2 regions of the Georgfuchsia toluolica genome follow, and region 2 is predicted to be linked to the other one. Evidence: predicted binding sites of a transcription regulator. Region 2 holds the regulator's gene; the other holds the start of a gene.
The links. The regulator sigma-54, encoded in region 2, starts transcription at its own class of promoters, with help from an activator protein. The targets are predictions, from matches to a motif close to TGGCACNNTTCCTGCT.
Positions count from the first base shown of each region.

Region 1: K5E80_RS09610 (TorF family putative porin) is a predicted target of sigma-54. The motif match lies at 9,109-9,124, and genes of this name have one in related genera.

Region 1 covers NZ_CAJQUM010000001.1:2,037,578-2,049,545, forward strand. Annotated here, with positions in the region: gene rpoD (RNA polymerase sigma factor RpoD) at 1-1,438, opposite strand, end outside; gene dnaG (DNA primase) at 1,608-3,326, opposite strand; gene K5E80_RS09575 (GatB/YqeY domain-containing protein) at 3,360-3,806, opposite strand; gene rpsU (30S ribosomal protein S21) at 3,889-4,101, opposite strand; gene tsaD (tRNA (adenosine(37)-N6)-threonylcarbamoyltransferase complex transferase subunit TsaD) at 4,198-5,208, shown strand; gene plsY (glycerol-3-phosphate 1-O-acyltransferase PlsY) at 5,205-5,804, opposite strand; gene K5E80_RS09595 (dihydroneopterin aldolase) at 5,849-6,199, shown strand; gene K5E80_RS09600 (ammonium transporter) at 6,343-7,830, opposite strand; gene glnK (P-II family nitrogen regulator) at 7,843-8,181, opposite strand; gene K5E80_RS09610 (TorF family putative porin) at 8,207-9,055, opposite strand; gene K5E80_RS09615 (accessory factor UbiK family protein) at 9,293-9,526, shown strand; gene K5E80_RS09620 (YifB family Mg chelatase-like AAA ATPase) at 9,538-11,031, shown strand; gene K5E80_RS09625 (multidrug effflux MFS transporter) at 10,991-11,968, shown strand, end outside.
Region 2 covers NZ_CAJQUM010000001.1:2,380,020-2,391,987, reverse strand. Annotated here, with positions in the region: gene K5E80_RS11305 (ribonuclease catalytic domain-containing protein) at 1-1,729, opposite strand, end outside; gene K5E80_RS11300 (DUF1329 domain-containing protein) at 1,947-3,245, opposite strand; gene K5E80_RS11295 (undecaprenyl-diphosphate phosphatase) at 3,617-4,441, opposite strand; gene K5E80_RS11290 (YbhB/YbcL family Raf kinase inhibitor-like protein) at 4,623-5,135, opposite strand; gene K5E80_RS11285 (PsiF family protein) at 5,193-5,540, opposite strand; gene hprK (HPr(Ser) kinase/phosphatase) at 5,599-6,552, opposite strand; gene ptsN (PTS IIA-like nitrogen regulatory protein PtsN) at 6,537-6,995, opposite strand; gene hpf (ribosome hibernation-promoting factor, HPF/YfiA family) at 7,047-7,367, opposite strand; gene K5E80_RS11265 (RNA polymerase factor sigma-54) at 7,378-8,826, opposite strand; gene lptB (LPS export ABC transporter ATP-binding protein) at 8,845-9,600, opposite strand; gene K5E80_RS11255 (regulatory protein RecX) at 9,603-10,040, opposite strand; gene recA (recombinase RecA) at 10,037-11,056, opposite strand; gene K5E80_RS11245 (CinA family protein) at 11,160-11,645, opposite strand; gene K5E80_RS11240 (phosphatidylglycerophosphatase A family protein) at 11,645-11,968, opposite strand, start outside.

The DNA of each region.
Region 1 (11,968 bases), 340 kb from region 2:
GCATCAGTTGTGCGCTGTAGGGCTTGCCTGACTGCACTTCGTGCTTGAGCCATTCGAGGTTGGTCTCGTTACCGGGGAACACTTTAATGAAGTGCTGACGCGGCATGTGCGCCTTGTCCACGCAGAGATGCAGAATCTTGCGTTCGTGGCTGCGTGCGGCTTCGACCATGCCACGCACCGAGTCGCACAGGCGCTCGATGGTCTTGGCGGTGAAGCGGATGTTCATCAATTCGTCGGAGATTTGCTTCTGGATGCGCAAATAACTCTTATCCTGCGAGCCCTTCCTGGTCAGTGCGGTATATAGCTTGCCGGCAAGTTCATGAATCACGTTGAAGCGCTGCAGCGCTTCTTCCTTCAGTTTAAGCAGCGTAGCGGCGGCAGCGGCAGCGGCGGCTCCCTCATCCTCTTCATCGCCGTCTTCTTCGACTTCGATGTCTTCGGCCGCCTCCGTCGCGGCAATTTCTTCTTCGGTCGCGTTTGGGTCGACCAGGCCATCAACCAGTTCATCAACGCGTATTTCGTCACGCGCCACCTTGCCGGCAAGCTCAAGGATTTCACCGATGGTCGTCGGGCAAGCCGAGATGGCGATGACCATGTGCTTCAGGCCATCTTCAATGCGCTTGGCGATCTCGATTTCGCCCTCGCGCGTGAGCAGGTCGACCGTACCCATCTCGCGCATATACATGCGTACTGGGTCTGTAGTGCGGCCAAATTCGGAATCGACGGTAGACAGCGCCTGCTCGGCCTGCTCTTCGACTTCCTCGGCATCCACCGGTGCGGCAGCAGCTTCAGTGAGCAGCAGGTCTTCACCGGCCGGGGCCTCGTCGAAAACCCGGATCGCCATGTCGTTGAAAGTGGTAATGATCGACTCGATCTGCTCGGCGTCGACCATGTCGTCGGGCAAGTGGTCATTGATCTCGGCGTAGGTGAGGTAGCCGCGCTCCTTGCCCAGCGCAATGAGGTTCTTGAGGCGGGAACGGCGGGCTTCGACATCAAGCGGCTGAGGTGCCGCGGGCGCAATCTGGCCGGACTTTTCCTTGGCCTTCTTGGCCTTGGCCTGAACTACCGCCTTGGCAACTTCAGCGACAGTTGGCGCCTTGGCAGGGGCAACTGGTTCAGGGGCGGACTTGGGAAGCGACTGCGCAGTCTTCACTACCTTGTCGGATTTGTCCTCAGGCTTCCGGGCGGCTTTGGCTACGGGCTGGTGTGCCACCTTTGTCTTCGTAACTGCGGCCTTGGCGGCAGGTTTGACTGATTTGGGGGCGGCCTTGGGTGCTGGTTTCGTTTTTTTCACGGGGACAGGGACACGTTTGGAGGCAGCCGGTTTCCTGGCGACTGCCGTCTTGGGTTTTGCTTTTGCGATCAGTTTTGCACCCGCCTTGGCGTTCCTGGCGGCGACGCTCCTGGTTTTAGACTGTTTTGCAATTTCCTCGGGCATGGCGATCCTCGGTTACAAACGTCTCAACGGACAAATACACTGTCCGCAAATGCTTGGGAAAACCGGTAATTATACACTAGCGAGCCAGTGCGCCGCTCCCCCAGCGACATACTCAGAATAGCCGTCCACTGTGGCTTATGCCAGACAAAAAACAGCGTCATCCCGAAATCTACTCGGCGGGCCGGTTCCCGCCCTGTTTTTTTAAAAGCAGTTCGCGCCACTCCTCGGGCGTGAGCTGTTTCTTGCGGCTTTCGATTTCGCTACGCACGCCGCGCACGCGCAACCTTTCGACGGCATCGCCCAATACGACTTCCATGGTGGTCAGATCGGGTTCTTCGAGCGCCAGTTCCGCCAACACTTGCGCGATGATTGTCTCGCAGGGCCGGCCGCGAAATGATTCGAGCATTTGCCCTGCCCCACCGGTGGGCAGGCCATGTTCGATCAAGTCGGCGATCGCATTCAGTGCCGCAGTTTCTTCCTGCTCAATGGATAGCAATTCAAGCGGAATGCGCACCACCCATTCCGGCCGTTGAATCACCACTTGCAGCAGGATATGTTCGAGCGGCCGTGTGGATGCGCGGGCAACATATGCCGCTCTGCCGCGTGCCAGTGGTTTCAAGTCGCAGCGTTTCTCCACATCGGCCGGCGAGAGTTGGGTCAGCTTCGCAATATCCCTGGTCAATTGCAGGCGCAATGTAGGGGCGGCAATTTTCTGCATCAAGGGGCCAACCTGCTGAATCAGCGCGGCACGACCTTCCGCCGTGGCAAGGCTGATGTCCCTGCGCGCTTCACGCAGCAGAAATTCGGAGAGGGGTGTCGCGCTGCCAACCAGTTTCTGGAATCCCTCTTTGCCATGTTCGCGGATGAATTCGTCCGGATCCTGGTTGCCGGGCATCTGCAATATCTCGACGCTTTTGCCGTCAATGAGATATTCGAGGCTGTTCTCCATGGCGCGGCGCGCGGCGCGATCACCGGCGCTGTCGCGGTCGAAACAGAACACCACGCGATTGGCCTGTTTGAGCAGTTTCTGCACATGCATGCCGGTCGTCGCGGTGCCGAGCGAAGCGACGACATTCTCGACACCGAGTTGGGCGAGGCCGACTACATCCATATAACCTTCGACGACGATCACGGTGTCGGCTTCGTGAATGGCCTTGCGCGCCTGGCTGAGGCCATAGAGCTCGCGGCCCTTCTCGAAAATCGGTGTCTCGGGCGAGTTGAGGTATTTGGGTTCGCCATCGCCGATAACGCGCCCACCGAAGCCGATAACGTTGCCGCGCTGGTCGAGGATCGGAAACATGATGCGGTCGCGGAAGCGGTCGTAGCGGCGGCCCTGTTCATTGACGATGACGAGACCGCATTCGGCCAGCGCCTGATCGTCGTAATCAGGGAATATTTGTTGCAGCCCCTGCCAGTCGTCGGGCGCATAACCGAGACTGAAGCGCGCCGCGATCTCGCCGGAGAGGCCGCGTCCCTTGAGGTAGTCGACGGCTTTCGGCGCCTGCTTGAGCTGGTCGCGATAGAACTTTGCAGCACGAGCCATGAGCTCGGTGAGCGGCGCCCTGCGTGCGGCTTCCATGGCATGACGTTCGGACGCATCGCGCGGCATCTGCATGCCGATATGCGAAGCAAGATCCTCGACGGCGTCGATGAAGCCGAGCCCGGAATACTGCATGACGAAGCCGATCGCGCTGCCATGCGCACCACAACCGAAGCAGTGATAGAACTGCTTCGACGGGCTCACTGTGAACGAGGGTGTTTTTTCGGAATGGAAAGGACAGCAGGCGCTGTAGTTCGCGCCGGCTTTTTTCAGCGGCACATAGCGCTCGATCACGTCGACGATGTCGACACGAGTGAGCAACTCTTGAATGAAACTTTCGGGGATCACGCGGGCATTATGCCCCGCTCAGTTGGGGCTGACTCAGTTACCAAGCCTGGCCTTGACGAGTTTCGAAATTTCGCCCATGTCGGCGCGGCCAGCAACCTGCGGTTTGATCAGCGCGATGACCTTGCCCATTTCGGACGGCGCCTTGGCGCCAGAGTCGGCCAGCGCCTTGTCGATGATCGCTTCCACCTCCGCAGTGGAGAGCGCCTGCGGCATATAGGCCATGAGTACATCGACTTCGAACTTCTCCGCGTCAGCGAGATCCTGGCGCTTGGCAGCTTCGTACTGGGTGATGGAGTCCTTGCGCTGTTTGAGCATTTTTTCGATCACGGCGATCACGCCGGCATCATCGAGATCGATGCGCTCGTCGACTTCCCTTTGCTTCATCGCCGCCATGAGCAGGCGAATGGCGCCAAGACGGGCGCTGTCCTTGGCCCGCATGGCGGTCTTCATGTCTTCGTTGATGCGCAGCTTGAGCGACATGCGATCCTCCTGATTCAAAAACGCCGAAACCGCCAACACCTTGCGATATCGGCGGTTTCGGCTGAATGCGAAACGAAGCTCCCTAGTACAGCTTCGGTGGCAGCATCTGGCTGCGAATGCGCTTGTGATGGCGCTTCACGGCAGCAGCGGCCTTGCGCTTGCGCTCGCTGGTGGGCTTCTCGTAAAACTCGCGCGAACGCAACTCGGTCAACAGACCGGTTTTTTCAATGGCGCGCTTGAAGCGGCGGATCGCAACTTCAAACGGCTCGTTTTCCTTGAGGCGTATACCCGGCATTGCACTAATCCAAATAAGCGGAAAGGCGCGCATTGTAGCGGTTTTCACCTTGATGTCAAAGGTAAAATCGCGTCCTGTCAGTTCTTGGCCTCAGTCATGTTGGTTCTAGGCATCGAATCCTCCTGCGACGAAACCGGCGTCGCCCTCTACGACAGCTTGCGCGGCCTGCTCGGCCACGCCATTTATTCCCAGATCGACATGCACGAGGCCTACGGCGGCGTGGTGCCGGAACTGGCGTCACGCGACCACATCCGGCGCCTGATCCCGCTGCTCGACCAGGTATTGTCAATAACGGGTGTCGATAAAAAACAGATCGACGCCATCGCCTATACTGCCGGGCCCGGCTTGGCTGGCGCCCTGCTGGTCGGCGCCAGTTTTGCCGAATCGCTGGGTTTGGCCCTGAATGTGCCGACGATGCCGGTGCATCATCTCGAAGGTCATTTGCTTTCGCCCTTGCTGGCGGCAGATGCACCGACTTTTCCTTTCGTGGCTCTGCTGGTATCGGGCGGGCACACGCAATTGATGCGTGTCAGTGGCGTCGGCAAATACGAGTTGCTTGGCGAAACCCTTGACGATGCGGCCGGCGAAGCCTTCGACAAGACCGCCAAGTTGCTTGGCCTGGGCTACCCCGGCGGACCCGCCATCGCCAGACTGGCGGCAAAGGGCATCGCCGGTTGCTACAAATTGCCGCGGCCGATGCTGCGCTCGGGCGATCTCGATTTCAGCTTTTCCGGCCTGAAAACCGCAGTACTCACGGTGGTACGCGATCACGAGTTGAATGAGACGGAACGCCATGATCTCGCCGCCGAATTTCAGGAAGCCGTCACTGAAGTATTGGTGGCCAAGGCGCTGGCGGCAGTCGAACGCTGTGGCTTTGACCAGCTCGTCGTTGCCGGCGGAGTAGGCGCCAACCTCAGGCTGCGGGAAAGACTGAATGCGGCAGCCGCAAGGCGGGGGATTCGCGTCCATTACCCGCCGCTCGACCTATGCACCGACAACGGCGCCATGATCGCCTACTGCGGCGCGCAGCGTTTGTTAGCTGAAAGTGCAGGCCAGACGACTCACGCGTTTTGCGTCAGACCGCGCTGGGCATTGCAAGCGGTTTAATCCGATTGTTTTTTGCCGCCGATCCGGCCCTCGGTACCGGCCAGCAGACGCTTGATATTGTCGCGATGGCGCAGGATCAGAATCACCGACATCGCCGTCACGGCCATCAGCGCTTCCTTGCCGCTGCCGAGCCACGCGGTCGCGACGGGCGCCGATACCGCGGCGAGCAAGGCCGCCAGCGAGGAGTAGCGCGTCACGAGTGCCACCAATAGCCAGACGCTGGCGCAAATCAACGCCAGCCAGCCATTGAAGCCGGCGAGCACGCCGAGCGCCGTCGCCACACCCTTGCCGCCCTTGAACTTGAGGAACACGGGAAATGCGTGGCCGAAAAAAGCGGCGATCCCTGCCGCCGCTACGCCCAAACTGTCGCCCCCCCACTTGCCGGCCAGCCATATGGCAAGCCAGCCCTTCGCCGCATCGCCAACCAGCGTCAGCAACGCCGCCAGCTTGTTGCCGGAACGCAGCACATTGGTCGCGCCCGGGTTGCCGGAGCCGAAACTGCGCGGATCGGCAAGACCAAACGCTTTTGAAACGATCACGGCAAAAGGAAGCGAGCCAAGCAAATAGCCGAGCAGCACGAAAACAAGCGCGTTCATGTTGAACCCCATAGAATGCGCAGGATTGTAATTCACAGACCGTTATGGACTTCATTTTCATCGAGGAACTGCGCGTCGAGGCGAACGTGGGCATCTATCCGCGCGAGCGGGCCGCGCCGCAGACCATCGAAATCAATCTCACCTTCGGCGTGCCCGACGAAGCGGCGCGCGACGACGACATCGCCAAGACCATTGACTATGCGGATGTAATTGGCCGCATCCGACGCGAACTGGAGGCGCACCACTTCAACCTGCTCGAAACCCTGGGGGAATTTGTCATCGCGCTGATGCTTGACGAATTCAAGGCGCCGTGGGTGAAAATTTCCATCGCCAAGATCGGCGTCATGAAGGGCGTGCACCGCGTCGGAGTGCAAATCGAGCGGGCGCGAAGCTGATTTAGCCCCCGGCTCTGGTCTCGGCCTAAGCTGCCCCAAAGAGGGCCAAGTCAATCTTGGGACGGCCCGGTGATGATTTGAGCAGAAATGAAACGGGGCACCCGCGGGTGCCCCGTTTCCCATCCCGAGCATCGGAATCCTTGTCAGGCGTGATAGGCAGTCTCGCCGTGCGAGGTAATGTCCAATCCCTCGCGTTCCTCGTCTTCAGGCACCCGCAGACCGACGATCAGGTCAGCGATCTTGAAGGAGATGAACGCAGCAACCGACGACCATACCGCCGCCACGCCCACTGCCTTGGCCTGGGTGATAAGCTGATCCATGATGGCGCCGTAGCCAGGCTTCATCTCGAACCAGTTGTTATAGAAACCGACACCGCCGAGATCGGGTGAATTGAAAATCCCCGTCATCAACGCACCGAAGACACCACCCAGCGCATGCACGCCGAATACGTCGAGCGCATCGTCCGCGCCGATCAGCTTTTTCAGTCCGGTCACACCCCAGAAACAAAGCGGGCCAACGAGGAGGCCAATTACGAACGCGCCGGGGATGCCGACGTTGCCCGCTGCCGGTGTAATTGCCACCAGACCTGCAACAGCGCCGGAGGCTGCGCCCAGCATCGAGGGTTTGCCCTTGATCAGCCATTCGGTGAATATCCAGGTCAGCACCGCGCATGCGGTGGCAAGATAGGTGTTCATGAAGGCCAGCGCGGCTGAGCCGTTCGCTTCCAATGCCGATCCGGCGTTGAAGCCGAACCAGCCGAACCACAGCAGGGAGGCGCCGATCATGGTCATGGTCAGGCTATGTGGCGAGAGGGCTTCCTTGCCCAGACCGATGCGTTTGCCGAGCAGGAAGGCGCCGACCAGCCCGGCAAAACCGGCATTGATATGCACCACCGTGCCGCCCGCGAAGTCCAGCGCCCCCCATTGCCAGAGCAGGCCGGCGGTGGCATTGGTGGCATCGACGACGTCCGCTGAGGTGTAGGCGTCGGGGCCAGCCCAGAACCAGACCATGTGCGCCATCGGCAGATAGCTGATGGTGAACCAGATCGTCGAGAAGATCAGGACTGCGGAGAACTTGACGCGCTCCACCAGTGAACCGAACACCAGGCAGACCGTGATCGCGGCAAACGTGGCCTGGAAGGCGACAAAAACAATCTCGTACATCGGTGTGCCCTTGCTGAATGTGGCGCCCAGTGAAAATGCGCCGGTTGCCGAATCGAACACACCTTTGAGAAACAGCCGATCGAAGCCGCCAATGAACGCGTTGCCGCCGGTGAATGCGAGACTGTAGCCATACACGCACCACAGCACCGTAATCAGCGAAAACGCCACGAACACCTGCATCAATACCGAGAGCATATTCTTGCTGCGCACCAGGCCGCCATAGAACAGGGCCAGTGCGGGCACCGACATCAACAGCACCAGAGCCGTCGACATCAACATCCATGCCGTGTCGCCCTTGTTGGGTGTCGGCGCGGGTGCAGCGGCAGGCGTTGACGCTGCGGGAGCTGCGGCCGGGGCCGCGGCAAGAGTGGCCGCCGCGGCAGTTGCAGATGGCATGTCTTCGGCCCACGCCGCTCCGCCGACACCGACGGCGAGCAGCGTCAACACGATTGCGAAAAGTTTCTTCATGTCCGTTTCCCCTTAAAGCGCATCCTCACCGGTTTCGCCGGTGCGGATGCGGATGACTTGTTCGAGGTCGGAGACGAAAATCTTGCCGTCGCCGATCTTGCCGGTGCTGGCGGATTTCTCGATGGCCTCGATCACCTGATCGAGAAGATCGTCCTTGATGGCGGCATCGATTCTGACCTTGGGCAGAAAATCGACTACGTATTCGGCGCCACGATACAACTCCGTGTGCCCCTTTTGCCGGCCAAATCCCTTGACCTCGGTGACGGTGATGCCCTGCACGCCGACGGCGGCGAGCGCTTCACGTACCTCGTCAAGCTTGAACGGCTTGATGATGGCGGTAACCAGTTTCATGACGTTTTCCTTTCTTCAGGATTGCCTAAAACACGCGGCCGACGGAGAGGATTACGCGGCCCTCGCCCATATCGATCGTGTCGGAATTGGCGAACGAGAAAGTGGGGTCCCAGTACGTCTTGTCCTTGTAATTGGATTTGGCATAAGCAAGCGACCCGACCCAGCCGCCGTCGAAGGTCTTTGTCACGCCGACCAGGTAATCGTCGTAGCTGGGATCGAGTCCCGCTGTTCCGAATGCAGCCGTCGTCTTGGTCTTGACGTCGGTATGGGCGGCGTGGAAGTTGACCGTGTAGGTTGGCATGAACTCGTAGGCCAGATTGAATTCAAGATAGCTCGATCCCTTGGAATCATCGGTGAACGCGGGAACGCCGCCAACCATGAAGTTCTTGTTCAAGCCGAACCAGTCGGTCAAGAAATACGAGTACTTGACGCTCATGAATTTGTAGGAAAGGCCGACGTTTGCCTCGAATGAATTGAAGGAATCGCCGCTAATGTCAAAAGCGGTCTTGTTCAGGTCGGCGCCAGGGTAGTAATAGCCGTGACCGCCTGCGGTCCAGCCCCAGTCGTCGTTGATCTTGCCGTTGTAGCCGCCGTAATAGTCGAATTCCAGGCCAGAACCGCCCGGGTAGGTGTTGTTGCTAACGTTCGAACCCCACAGGCCGGCATACCAACCGCTGGAATGGACAAAGTCCGCGCCGCCCTGAATGGCCGGCTTGTGCCAAGTTTGAGTCATGCCACGGAAATAATAGTCGCTGACGCCATAGATGTTGGTCGTCACGGTCCAGGGACTCGCGGACGCATCGGCGGCCATGGCGGAACCTGCTGTCAGGAAGACACTGGCTACGGCGGCTGCAATCAGGGTTTGCTTCATCATCTTGGTTCTCCTGTGATTGAAAATAACGTGCTTGAAAAGTGACAATCAGTTACTGCACGGAGCGTGCCAGCTAACAATATTTATATAAATCATTAAGTTGTAAGATTGTCTCTTTTGGGCACGCGAGACTGCGCACCGTTTTAACTCTCCCATGACCAATGACGCACCAATCGCGTGCGGTCGATATCAAGCCATCCTCATGCTAGAGTGTCAGTCATCTGAAACAAGGACAAAGTCATGACAAACAACAAGTTTCTCGACGAAATTTCCAGCCGCATTTCCCAACTGGCCGTAAGCACGCCGGTGGCGGAATTCGAGAAAAACGCCAAGGCCCTGTTGTCTGGCGCGTTCTCGCGCATGGACTTGGTAACGCGCGAGGAATTCGACATTCAGCGCGAACTGCTGGCCAAGGCGCAGGAAAAGCTGGCGGCGCTCGAAGCGAAAATTAGCGAACTCGAAGCGCGTAAATAAGCTTCCTGCCCGTGGCGCTCGCCGTTCTCAAAAGCCGCGCGCTGTCCGGCATGGATGCGCCGGAAGTTACGGTAGAAGTGCATCTGGCCGCCGGTCTGCCGGCCTTCACTCTGGTCGGACTGCCCGACACCGAAGTCAAGGAAGCACGCGACCGCGTGCGTGCTGCCATCCAGAACTGCCAGTTCGATTTTCCGGCGCGACGCATTACCGTCAATCTCGCGCCCGCCGATCTGCCCAAGGAATCGGGGCGCTTCGATCTGCCCATTGCGCTGGGTATTCTGATTGCATCAGGGCAGCTCAAGGCAAACGGCCTCGACCAATATGAATTCGCCGGCGAGTTGTCCTTGTCGGGCGAGTTGCGTCCGGTTCGCGGCGCGCTCGCAATGTGCATGCGCGCCGGCAAGTCGAATCGCGCTTTTATTCTTCCCGCCGCCAGCGCTGCCGAAGCCGCGCTCGCCGCCACTGCGCAGGTGCTGCCCGCGAATGCTCTGCTTGATGTCTGCGCCCATCTCGCTGGCACGCAAACCCTTGCCGCCAGTGCGCCGCATCAAGCGGCAGTTGTCGACAACTATCCCGATCTCGCCGACATCAAGGGTCAGGGGCTGGCGCGCCGCGCGCTCGAGGTCGCCGCAGCCGGCGGTCATTCGATTCTTTTCTCCGGCCCGCCCGGCACCGGCAAATCGATGCTGGCCAAACGCCTGCCGGGCATCCTGCCGCCGCTGACTGCGGATGAGTCGTTGCAAAGCGCAGCCGTGCTTTCGCTCGCTGGCAGCTTCGCTCACGCACGTTACGGCATGCGCCCGTTTGCAGCGCCTCACCACTCGGCCTCGGTGCCCGCATTGGTGGGTGGCGGCAGTACGCCGCGACCGGGCGAGATTTCGCTGGCCCATCACGGTGTGCTGTTCCTCGACGAGTTGCCCGAGTTCGAACGGCGCGTGCTAGAGGCACTGCGCGAGCCGCTTGAAAATGGCGTGATCCGCGTCTCGCGCGCAGCACAGCGCGTCGAATTTCCCGCCAGCTTCCAATTGGTTGCGGCAATGAACCCCTGCCCCTGCGGCTATCTCGGCCATTCAAACGGAAAATGCCATTGTACTCCGGATCAGGTGGCGCGTTATCGCGCCAAGCTGTCGGGGCCGTTTCTCGACCGCATCGACTTGATGATCGAAGTTCCACCTCTTTCCGATGTGGAACTGCAAGGCAAACCGCAGGGCGAACCTTCCAACGCAGTCAAGGATCGCGTGATCAAGACACGCCAGCGCCAGTTGGCGCGCCAGGGGAAAATCAATGCCCTGCTCGACAGCAAGGAAATCGACACCCTTTGCGAACCCGACAGTAGCGGCGCAGTCCTGCTGAAGCAGGCCATTTCCCGGCTCAACCTCTCGGCGCGCGCCTATCATCGTGTGCTCAAGGTCGCGCGTACCATTGCCGACCTCGGCGACAGTCAAAATATCAGCGGAGCACACATTGCAGAAGCCATCCAGTACCGGCGCGGCCTCGGTAGCTAAAAGTTTGCCTTTTTTGCTTGCGGGTCTGGCCATGCTCGGCCCGTTCTCGATCGACACTTACCTGCCCGCCTTCCCGGCCATCGGCGTCAGCCTAAATGCCACCCCGATCCAGGTACAGCAAACGCTTACCGCGTTCATGGCGATGTTCGCCTTTATGATCCTCTGGCATGGCGCGATCTCCGATGCCATCGGCCGCCGTACGGTGATTCTCGCCGGACTCGGTTGCTACGTCTTCGCCTCGCTGTTCTGCGCCTTCGCCATGAGCATCAAAATGCTCTGGCTCGGGCGAGCGATGCAGGGTATGGTGGGCGGTATCGGCTTCGTGGTTGGCCGCGCCGTGGTGCGCGACCTCTACGACGGAGCGCGCGCGCAGCGCTTGATGGCCAATGTCGCCGTGATTTTCGCCATTGCGCCGGCCATTGCGCCGGTGATCGGCGGCCAGTTGCAGCTCTGGTTCAACTGGCATGGCGTATTCTTTTTCCTGGCCTTGATCGCCGCGGCATTATTGCTGTTGTCATGGCTATATTTGCCCGAGACGCTGCCCCGCAGCAAGCGCCAGCCTTTCGCACCGGGTTCGCTGTGGCAGGGCTATCGCGGCATTTTCGGATCGATCGAATTCATTTTGCTCTCGCTGGCCCTCGCCGCCAATTTCGCCGCCTTTTTCATCTATGTACTGTCGTCGCCGGTGTTCCTGATCCAGCACCTGAAGCTTTCACCCCAGGATTTCGGCTGGATGTTTGCCCCCATGGTGTGCGGAATGGTGCTGGGCAGCCTGGCCAACGGCCGGCTGGCGGGGCGGCTCTCGCCACGGCGAACCATCGCGCTTGGCTACCTTGTGATGATAGCGTCATCGATCGGCAACGTCCTGCTTAACCTGTGGCTACCGCCCCAATTGCCGTGGGCGCTGATCCCCCTCTTCATCTATGTCGCTGGAATG
Region 2 (11,968 bases):
AGGCCTCCGACTTCGCAGTGAATGGCGGCGGCGTCTGCTGCAGCAGCGCAATGAGCTGCCATTGATTGACGAGATCAACGTAGCGGCGCAGCGGCGACGACGACCAGGCATAGCAATCGACGCCGAGGCCTTCATGGGCTGCAGCGACGGTGGTCATGCGTACCTTGCCTGCGCTCTGGGCGCGATACAGGCCGGCCACACCGGCATCGCGCAGCAGCGCCCCCCAGGTGGAGTTGGCGACAATCATGAGTTCGGCGACCAGCATGTCGAGCGGGCTGCCGCGCGGGCGCTCGTCGATCTCGACGTGGCCCTTGCCCAGCGCCGTGTCGGCGTTCCAGTCGACATGGAAGTTGTAGTCCTTGCGCTGCGCCGCCGCGCCCGCCTTGCCGCGGCCGGCTTCAAGCACGGTGGCGAGTTCCCACAGGCGGCGCAGTTCGTCGCTGAAGGGAAACTCGGCGAGGCCCGCGGCCAGCGTCTCGGCGTTGAACAGCGGCTCGATGTCGTGGTGGCGCAGGTTGGCCACCACCGGCACGCGCTCGATGCGCGTCTCGTGGCCGCGCAGCTTGAGATCGGGCGCGACATCGAGATAGAGCGACAGCGCGGGTACCGTTTGCCCCGCCGCGAGCGTGAAGCGCTCGACCACAACTTCGGGCAGCATGGTGATCTTGCGCCCCGGCATGTAGACGGTGGACAGTCGTGCACGCGCGACCTGGCCCAATGTCGAATCGGGCGTCACGCCCAGCCCCGGCGCGGCGATGTGGATGCCAACGCGCAGGCTGCCATCCGGCAACACCTCGATGGAGAAGGCATCATCGATCTCTGTTGTATGGGCGTCGTCGATTGAGAAGGCTTGAACATTCGCCATGCTCAGTTCAAGTCCTTCCCCATCGCCATATTGTTTGCCTTCCCCCCGCCCCCCGGAGGGCTCGCTTTGCACAGCTCGCCCGCTCGGTTGGCTCGGAGCATTGCTCCTCGAAACCCCACCCTCGCCCCATGGAAGGGGGTGACTATCAGGGCGCTGCGCGCCATTGTTATTTGACGGCATCTCGTAAGGAGGAAATCCCGTTCCCTGCGGGAAATACTCGAACAGGAAACGGCCGAGGTGATATTCGTGCGTATCGCGGATCGCGCCACATTGCTGCATCAGGGCAGCGACCGAAAGCCCGCTCTCGGCACAGGCGGTCTCCAACGCCTTGGTCTCCAGGCGGTTGCGGTCCGGCTTGTAGAGCAGTTGCGGCAGCATCGACACAAACTCGTCGGGCAGCTTGCCGGCCTTGAGGTCCGCGACCATGCGTTCGACGGTAAGTGCCTGCTGCCGCTTTTTCTCTTGCCCTGCCAGTGCAGCCTGCAAAATCTCGGACGGCGCCTTGCGGAAGCGTCCCTTGCCCTTGCGATGGAAATACATCGGCGCGGCATGCAGGCGCAACAGCAGTGCGGTAGCTTCCACCGCACCCGGTGCGTGGCCGTAATAATCGGCGGCGAATTCCTCGAAGCCGAATTCCTGGTCGGGACAGGCTTCCCAGAGGAAGTCGGTGTCCATTGCGGCGGCAGCTTCTTCGGCGGCTTTGATCAACTCTGCCGCACTGGGCTGGGCAAAGTGCAGCAGCACGTTGGCCGCCTTGACCTTGACCCGCTTGCCGCCGGGCAACTCGACCTGCAAGGAGGTGTTGTTGTCGGCAAGGATGTGGCCAGCCTTGAAGCTGCCTTCGTCTTCAAACAGGATGTTCATCGGGCTGGCGCGGACGGGGCAGTCAAGACATCAAACCCGCGCATTTTCGTCAGGGGCGCGGATTATAGCGTGGCGCCAACGGCGGCAATATCGTCGCCACAAACCGCACGTCTGACGCCGGGCACTGCTCGTTCATCACCACTCATGCTTCATACGAGCGCCGTCCCAATAGAAGAAAAATCGTGGCCTTCCCCCCCATTACTACACTTCATTGGCATCAATCTCCGCGCATGTTCTGAACCTGAAACAGTGACGGACGGTTAACCGTAGCATCAACCCGGCTCTTGAACTGGCCCGTCGTGCAGTGCATAGCCTGGACATCGACCGCAGAGAAGGCATCGTCAATCGGCGTGCCGGTACCCTTGTTCTCGGGCAGATGAAAATCTGGGTGAGTCTTGCCGAGAGTCCCGATCTTCCATAGTTCCCCCCTGCGATCGTAAATCAGTGCTCGGCTGATTTGCATGGACTGGGCGTCCAGGTAGAAAATGCGCTTGCTGACTGGATGACCGGCTGCGAGTGGTACCGCTTCAAGAACGAACACCTTGCGTAGCTGCCAAGTCACATCCGGAAAACAGCCGCCGTAGCCGCTGAAGTTTACAAAGCGGTAACCATCGGCCTCGGTCGGCATGTCGCTGGCGAGCGACAACTCATTGTGATTGAAGATTGGCAGCAGCAGGATCTGGCTACCGCGGTAGGCCCATTTCATATCCGAAATTTGCGCGTTGTAGCCTTCGAAATCCTCGATCATCACATCCGACCCAAGGAAGGCATCGGTCGTCTGACCTGTTGCCAGACGGCGTACTCTCCGCTGAAAACCGAAGTACATGTAGGCGTCGTCTATCCTGTGGTCGTCGTCATAGCGATGAATCAGCAGTTGCGTATCTTTCAGATCCAGCGGCGCCAACACCCTGGCGTAAATTCCCAAAAACAAATTGGCGGGATTTGGTGTGATTTCTGGCGCCGGGTCGCGTGTGCGGTGCTTGTATTTGAGAAAATGAAAGCTGAAGTTGACCGTGCGCTCCACGTTCCCGGTCCTCATGTCGCGGTAGCGCCAATAGAATGGAAAAATTGTGGCGTTTTCGCCAACGCCTGCGCTGTACTTGAAATTCAAGGCTAACTTTTCTCCGGCACGGGGATCCTTGATATCTGGCTCCTCAATGAATGGCCGGCCTGCGCCATAAGCTTCGATGTCCCCGCTTCTGGGTCCCAAGCTGGTCTTGCCCATGCTCTTACGGGTTGCTTCCAACTTCGCTGGATCGACCGGGAGGGCCGTGGTCGGCATCACCTTCACTTCCTGCCAACCATTCTTGATGGTCAAGTAGAGACCGGGGTCAATTGCCTCCTTGAACTGCTCGACATTGTTCTTGCGGATAACGGTACCGGCGACAAGGCCAGGGAACTTTGGGTAGCCCGATCGGTAGGGGTTAAACGATTGTTCCAGGTCATCCGAACTTGCAGCAACCGCACCGCTACCAAGTGCGACAAGCAGCCAGAACACACCAATATATCGGTTCATCCTTATGACTCCAATGCTGTTGTGCTATCAGGTTAATGCGATACGCCTACTATGGCGAGAAGGGAATGGACAGGTTCGTCGCTGGCCACTACGCACGTGGCAGCCCATCAATAATAAGGGACACACTCATTTTTAGCATCTACACCAAATCGGTTTATCTGGATTGAATTGGCAAATACATATTGCATTTATGCAATTGTTGTACTGTCTTGATCTAGTCCTTGTTGCCCGGTTTGTCATTGCGAGCCTCGGAGGGGCGCGGCAATCCAGCGGTGGATCGCCACGGGTGAGTGGCTCTTGCGATGACCGAAGGGAATCCCTGTGGGATGACGGTTGCCATATTTACCTTGATTTATGAAATTTGCAATAGATCAAGGCGCCGCCCAGTTCACCATGTCGAGTTTCCAGGTGGCGATGACGACAATGCCGAAGGCGATGCGATACCAGGCGAATAACGTGAAGTCGTGGCTGCTGATATAGCGCAGCAGCCAGCGCACACAAAAGAATGCCGAGACGAAGGCGGCGACAAAACCGGTAGCCCACATGCCCAGATCGTCGGTGGAGAGCAGGGCGCGTTCCTTGTACAGCTCGTAGGCGGTGGCGGCGAGCAGGGTGGGGATCGCGAGAAAGAAGGAGAACTCGGTCGCGGCGCGGCGCGACAGGCCGAACAGCAAGCCGCCGATAATGGTGGCGCCGGAGCGGGAGGTGCCGGGGATCAGGGCGAAGGCCTGCGCGCAGCCAAGCTTGAAGGCGTCGATGACATCCAGTTCATCCACGCTGTCGACACGAATCCTGTGCTGGCGCCGCTCGGCCCAGAGGATGACGAAACCACCGATGATGAAGGCCAGCGCCACCGGCAGCGGCTGGAACAGATGTGTCTTGATGGTTTTCTGGAACAACAGGCCGAGAATCGCCAGCGGCAGGAAGGCGATGACGAGGTTCAGCGTGAAGCGCTGTGCCGCACGGTCGCTGGGCAGCCCGCTTAACACGGCGGCAATGCGCACACGGTATTCCCAGCACAGCGCAAAAATGGCGCCGGACTGGATGACGACCTCGAACAGTTTGCCCTTGTCATCATTGAAGTGGAGCAGGTCGCCGACCAGGATAAGATGGCCGGTACTGGAGACAGGCAGGAACTCGGTCAGGCCTTCGACGACGCCGAGAATCAATGCGTGAACAATGCTGACGATATCCATGTCGGGGAAGTTGAATAGTCAAAAAATAAGTGGCGCGGAGCAATGTGCCACCAAACTATTGTCATTCCCGCGCAGGCGGGAATCCAGGGTCTTGAAAGTCGCTGGATTCCGGCTCACCGCTGACGCGGCGTCCGGAATGACGGCTGCTTGTTGTATGTTTCGATATCGCCGTGTCGTTCTGCTAGCGACCGTAGCGCGCGGTGAAGCTGGCCTTGGCTATGGTGTTGCCATTGATGTTGTAGCCGACCATCGCCCCGGGGGCATCCTGCGGCAGGTCGAGCTTGTCGGTCTTCAATGCATGCAGAGTGAAAATGTAGCGATGCGGTTTGTCGCCCTCTGGCGGGCAGGGACCGCCCCAGCCGGGCATGCCATAGTCGGTGCGCGTTTGCAGCGATCCGGCAGGTGCCTTGCCGGAAGAAGGATCGCCCGCCCCCCGCACAAGTTCTTTGGCATCAGCCGGGATATTGATCACCAGCCAATGCCACCAGCCGCTGCCGGTCGGCGCATCGGGATCGTATACCGTCAGGGCAAAGCTCTTCGTTTCGGGCGGGGCATTCTTCCAGACAAGTGCCGGCGAAACATTGCAGCCCGTGCAGCCGAAACCGTTCAGGACAAAGTCCTCGGGAATGGGCTTGCCGGCGGGCAGGTCTGGGCTTTCCAGGGTAAAGGCAGTGGCAGTTGCGGGAATAGTCATGGACATCTCCTTTCAATCAAACCGGTTGCACTTTGCAGCGCAACCGGTTGGTAAAGACTACTTCTTGTCGGCGGAGAGACATTCTTTCATGAAGGCCTTGCGCTCGTCGCCCTTGAGCGCCTTGGTCTTGGCTTCGGCGTTGCAACTCTTCATCTTGTCCTGTTGCGTTATTTTGGCATCTTCAGCCTTTGCAGCCGGTTCTTCTGTCTTTGCGGCGGCTCCTTCCTTCTTGGCCGAGAGACAGTCCTTCATGAAGGCCTTGCGCTCATCGCCCTTGAGCGCCTTCTCCTTGGCCTCGGCATTACAGGTTTTCATCTTGTTCTGCTGGGTGGTTGCGGCCAATGCCTGCCCCTGCAGGCCAAACACAAATGCCGCCGCTGCCAGCGTGCCGATCAGTTTGCTCATGTGCATCTCCTTTGCAGAATTAATTGGCATATGCCGGGAGCGATTCTACCGCTTCCTGTCACGTTCCGGATAGTTCGCCGGGATCTGCATTCAGCGCCTCCTGCTGGCGGTCAAGAAATTCCTGCATACAGTCGATGCCGCGCAATTTGAGGATGGTCGAACGCACCGCCGTCTCCACCAATACTGCCAGGTTGCGTCCGGCGGCGACGGGAATCGTCACTTTGCGAATTGGCACACCAAGAATCATTTCTTCCTGCGCGTCGAGCGGCAGCCGCGCCGACTGGGGAACTCCGGCCAGAGGACGTTGCAAATGGGTGATCAGACGCAGGCGCATTTTGCGCCGGCAGGCCGTCTCGCCGAATACGGTGCGCACGTTGAGCAGACCCAGCCCGCGCACTTCGATGAAGTTGCGCAACAGTTCGGGGCAGCGCCCCTCCAGCGCATCGGGGCTGATGCACGACACTTCCACGACATCATCGGCGACCAGGCCATGGCCGCGCGAAATCAGTTCCAGGCCGAGCTCGCTCTTGCCGACGCCGGAGTCTCCGGTGACCAGCACGCCGATACCGAGCACGTCCATGAACACGCCATGCAGCGTGACGGTCTCGGCAAACTTGCGCGAAAGATAGCTGCGCAAGGAGTCAATGACAACGGCGGACTGCACCGGCGTTGAGAACAATGGCATGTTGCCGGCCTTGCACGTTGCGATCAGCGATTCGGGCAGGGGACTGCCATCGGCGACGATAATGCCGGGTGAATTGGCGGCAATGATCCCCTCGATCGGGCGACGCAGCCGCTCGGTCGGGTGTTTCTCTGCCCATGCCCACTCGGGAGCGCCAATCACCTGCAAGCGGTCGGGGTGGATCAGGTTGAGGTGCCCGACGATATCGGCCGGCGAACTGCTTTCATGGCCGAGGGTGATGGAGCGATTGAGATCGCCGCAGATATGGGTCAGTGCCAGCTTGTCGCGGCGTTCATCGAACAGCTCGGCGATGGTCAGTTGGCGACGCATTGGTCGATCAGCTCCTTGATGGCCGCTGCGTCATGAGCGGCGGCCAGTTGATCACGGAATGTCTTGCTGGAGAGCATCTGCGCCAGTTCAGACAGCAAATGCAGGTGTTTTTCGGTGGCGGCTTCCGGCACCAGCAGGACGAACAACAGGTTGACCGGCAGTCCGTCGGGAGCATCGAAAGGCACTGCAGCCTTGAGGCGAAACAGGGCGCCCACTGCTTCCTTGAGGCCCTTGATGCGGCCATGCGGAATCGCGATGCCCTGACCGAGGCCGGTTGAAGCAAGTTTTTCCCGCGCGAACAGCGCCTCAAACACCGTCGCCCGGGCGATGCCGTTCTGATTTTCAAACAGCAATCCGGCCTGCTCAAACGCGCGTTTCTTGCTGCTGACGTCAAGATCGATAACGATGTTTGAGACAGGCAGGATTTTCGCGATCTGGTTCATCGGCAGGCGTTGGCCATGAGAAACGGCGCAGTATACCCCGGACAATTCGGCTTATTCCCCGGCTTCTGGTGCGAGCTTGTCGTGCGGATGGTCGGTCACCTTTTCCTTGTGCTTGACCACCTGGCGGACCAGTTTGTCGGCAACCGCGTCGATCGACGCATACAAATCGGCGCCGGTGTCGTAGGCGTGGATGTCCTTGCCTTTCACATGCAGCGTCACCTCGGCCTTCTGCAAGAGTTTTTCTACCGAGAGAATGACGTGGACGCTGATGACGTGATCGAAGTGGCGGATGACGCGATCCAGCTTCGAGGTGGCATAGTCGCGGATGGCAGGCGTGACTTCGATGTGATGTCCGGTGATATTGATGTTCATGATGACTCCCTTAAAGCGACTTGCGCAGGTTAACCGGCGGGATACTCAGGGACTCGCGGTACTTGGCGACGGTGCGCCGCGCCACCACGATTCCCTGCTCGCCGAGGATTTCCGCGATGCGGGCATCCGAGAGCGGCTTGTGGCCGTCCTCGGCGCTCACCAACTGCTTGATCAGCGCCCGGATCGCGGTGCTGGAAGCCGCGCCGCCACTGTCGGTGGCAACGTGACTGCCGAAAAAATATTTGAGTTCAAACGTTCCGCGCGGGCTGGACAGGTATTTCTGCGTCGTCACGCGCGAGATGGTCGATTCGTGCAAGCTGAGGGCATCGGCGATTTCACGCAATGTGAGCGGGCGCATTGCCACTTCGCCGTGATCGAAAAATGCGCGCTGGCGGTCGACGATGGCCTGCGCCACGCGCAGGATGGTGTCGAAGCGCTGCTGCACGTTCTTGATCAGCCACTTCGCTTCCTGCAATTGCCCCGCCAGCCCGCTGCCACGATTGCGCTGCAGGATGTTGGCATACATGCGATTGATGCGCAGGCGCGGCATGGCCTCGCGATTGAGGCTGGCGGTCCATTTGCCGCGCAGCTTCTTGACCATGACATCGGGAGTCACATAGCGCGCCTCGGAGGCCGAATATTGCGCGCCGGGCCGCGGATTGAGCGAAAGAATCAGCGCATGCGCCGCGCGCAGGTCTTCATCGCCGCAGCCGAGCGCCTTGCGGATGCGGGTGAAATCGCGCGCCGCCAGTTGGTCGAGATGATGACTGACAATGGCCAGCGACAGTTCGCGCAGCGGCCTGGTTTCATCGTCAGTATCGAGGTTATGCAATTGCAATTCCAGGCATTCGCGCGGGCTGCGCGCACCGACGCCAGAAGGATCAAGACTCTGGACATGACGCAGGGCAATCCGCAATTCCTCGAGGGCTTCCTCCTCGGACTCGCAAAAGCCCTCCGGCAATACCGCCACCAGATCTTCCAGCGGCTGCGCCAGATAGCCATCCTCATCGAGTGCCTCGACGATGAAGTGCACGAAACCGCGGTCACGATCAGACAGTTGCGTCATGCCCAACTGCGCCAGAAGATGATCGCGCAGGCTGGACACTGCCGTCTGCGTCTCGGCGAAATCGTTGTCCTCGTCGTTGGCATCGCGCGGCGAGCCGCCGGAAAAGCTTTCATTGCTCCAAGGCGTGTCCTCGCCGTCATCGGCGCCATTGTTGGAACTTTCGGCGGGAGGCTGTTCGCTCGATTGCAGCGAGGGCATTGCCTCTTGTGCCGGCACGAAGGCGGCGCCGTCGGTATTGGGCTCGTCACGCTCAAGCAACGGGTTGGCTATCAGGAATTGTTCGATTTCCTGATTGAGATCCAAAGTAGACAACTGCAGCAACCGAATCGACTGCTGCAGCTGCGGCGTCAGGGCCAGGTGTTGGGAAAGTCTGAGTTGTAGCGTCTGTTTCATAACCTGGCGGGGGGAGCACTACATGCGGAAATGCTCGCCCAGATACACCTTTCTTACGTTTTCATTATGGACGATTTCTTCGGGATGACCAGAAGCAAGCACTTCACCGGCATTGATGATCGTGGCGCGATCGCAAATCCCCAGCGTTTCGCGCACGTTATGGTCCGTGATCAGTACGCCGATGCCTCGGTTGCGCAGGAAGCCGATGATTTTCTGGATATCGAGCACGGCAATCGGGTCCACGCCGGCAAAGGGTTCATCGAGCAGGATGAAGCGTGGTTCGGTGGCCAGGGCGCGGGCGATTTCAACACGGCGCCGCTCGCCGCCCGACAGTGAGGCTGCCCGGTTGTCCTTGATGTGGCTGATGTGCAATTCCTGCAGCAATCCATCGAGCCGACCTTCGACTTCCTGCTCGTCGAGGTTCTGCAACTCCAGGATGGCGCGGATGTTGTCGCTCACCGTGAGGCGGCGGAACACCGAGTTTTCCTGCGGCAGGTAGGACAGGCCAAGCCGGGCACGCTGGTGGATCGGCATATGCGTCAATACCGCATCATCTATATGAATGGCGCCGCCATCCGACGCCACCAGGCCGACGATCATGTAGAAGCAGGTGGTCTTGCCGGCGCCGTTGGGGCCGAGCAGACCGACCACTTCGCCGCCGTTGACATCGAAGGACACGTCCTTGACCACCGGATGCGATTTATATTTTTTGTGCAGATTGTGGGCACTCAAGCGTGCTGCCGGTTTTTCTGCCGTCGTGCTTGCTTCTTCCATGGTCACTCTGGATCCTGCCCCTTCAACAAGCGGCGTATGACATCGACGGAAAATCCGCGCGATTGCAGAAACCGCACCTGGCGCGCCCATTCGTGCGGATCCCGCGGCGCAGTGCGGAACTTGCGCTGCCAGATGGCGCGGGCGCGTTCGAGTTCGCCCGGAAGTTCCGCGTTTTCCAAACCTGCGGCGATGGTGTCGGCGTCAACACCTTTGGCGCGCAGCGTCTGTTTGAGCCGGGCAGCACCAAAGCGTGCGCCGTGGCCACGCAGATAGCTGGCCGTTGCACGCTCATCCGAGAGCAAGCCGCAACCGGCGAGATCGGCGAGCACGGCGTCGATTTCGGCGGTCGTGCCTTCGCCTTCAAGTTTTTTGCGCAACTCTGCATGGGTGTGTTCGCGTCGGGCGAGCAGGCGGATCGCCTGCTGGCGCAGTTCCTTCATTCAGTAACGGGCGCGGCTGCCAGGGCGGTGACGCCGACAGCGGCGCGAATCCTGTTCTCGATCTCGGCGGCGATTTCCGGATGATCGTTGAGATACTCGCGCGCGTTGTCCTTGCCCTGCCCGATTTTTTCGCCGTTGTAGGCATACCAGGCGCCGGATTTCTCGACGAACTTGTGTTCGACGCCAAGCTCGACGACCTCGCCCGTGCGCGATATTCCCTCGCCATAGAGAATATCAAAGTGCGCTTCGCGGAACGGCGGTGCCACCTTGTTCTTGACCACCTTGACACGGGTTTCGTTGCCGATGATTTCGTCACCCTTCTTGATCGAACCGGTACGGCGGATATCGAGGCGGATCGTAGCGTAGAACTTCAACGCATTGCCGCCAGTGGTGGTTTCCGGGTTGCCGAACATGACGCCGATTTTCATGCGGATCTGGTTAATGAAAATCACCAGCGTGTTGGTGCGCTTGATATTGGAGGTCAGCTTGCGCAGTGCCTGGCTCATCAGGCGCGCTTGCAAGCCGGGCAACTGGCCACCCATTTCGCCTTCAATTTCCGCCTTCGGAGTAAGCGCCGCGACCGAGTCCACCACAATCAGGTCAACCCCGCCGGAGCGCACCAGCATGTCGGTAATTTCCAAGCCCTCTTCGCCGGTATCGGGTTGCGATATCAGCAGATCGCCGACGTTGACGCCAAGCTTGCCGGCGTACACCGGATCGAGCGCGTTTTCGGCGTCGATATAAGCGGCGGTGCCGCCCGCCTTTTGTATCTCGGCCACGACTTGCAGGCAAAGCGTGGTTTTGCCCGACGATTCCGGGCCATAGATTTCGACCACGCGACCGCGCGGCAAACCGCCGACGCCGAGCGCAATATCAAGACCGAGCGAGCCGGTAGACACTACTTGCAGGTCGTTATCGATCTGTGCCTGGCCCATTTTCATGATCGAACCCTTGCCGAACTGCTTTTCGATCTGGGCCAGCGCCGCCTGCAGCGCCTTGCTCTTGTTGTCGTCCATGTGGAATCCTTCCTGAAGGTTGGTGAAATTATGGCACAGATGTTGCCTAGCCAAGGTTACATAAGGGAGTGGCTCGCTACATGAGCCAGCGGACGAATCCGGGTTACACCTGTTCAAGCTGGCGCAGCAGGCCTTCGAGCGCAAACAGCACTGCCAGGCGACGGACACTCGTGCGATCGCCGGCAAAGTGGCGGGTAGCCGTTTGCGGTGTTCCATTCCTGCGGCACCAGCCGAAACAGACTGTGCCGACCGGCTTATCCACGCTGCCGCCGTCAGGCCCGGCAATGCCGGTCACGCTGAGCGCGACGCCGGCGGTGCTGTGCGCCAAGACGCCCAGTACCATTGCGGCGGCAGTGGCTTCGCTCACTGCGCCATGCGCTGTCAGCGTTGCCGCGGCGACATTGAGCAAGCGTGTTTTCGCCGCATTCGAATAAGTGACGAAGCCGCACTCGAACCAGCCCGAACTGCCGGCCGTTCGCGTCACTACTTCCGCGACCCAGCCGCCGGTGCAGGACTCGGCTGTCGCCAGCGTAAGGTTTGCCTTTTGCAGCGTTTTACCGACTTGCCGTGACAACGCATCAAGTTGCATCAAATACGACCCCACAGTTGTTGGGCCAGCAACAGCACCAGCACCGTATAACCTGCGGCGACAACATCGTCCATCATCACGCCCAAGCCATTCTTGACCTGTTTGTCGAACCAGTTGGCCGGAAACGGCTTGATGATGTCGAAAAAGCGAAAAGTCAGAAAAGCCAGCAATTGCCATTCAAGGGCAGACAATGAAAACCCCGCGGGCACAAACATCAGCACGGTCCAGAACGGCACGATCTCGTCCCAGACAATGGCGCCGTGATCGACGACGCCGAGGTGACGCCCGGTGATATTGCAGACGATGATGCCGAGGATGAACAA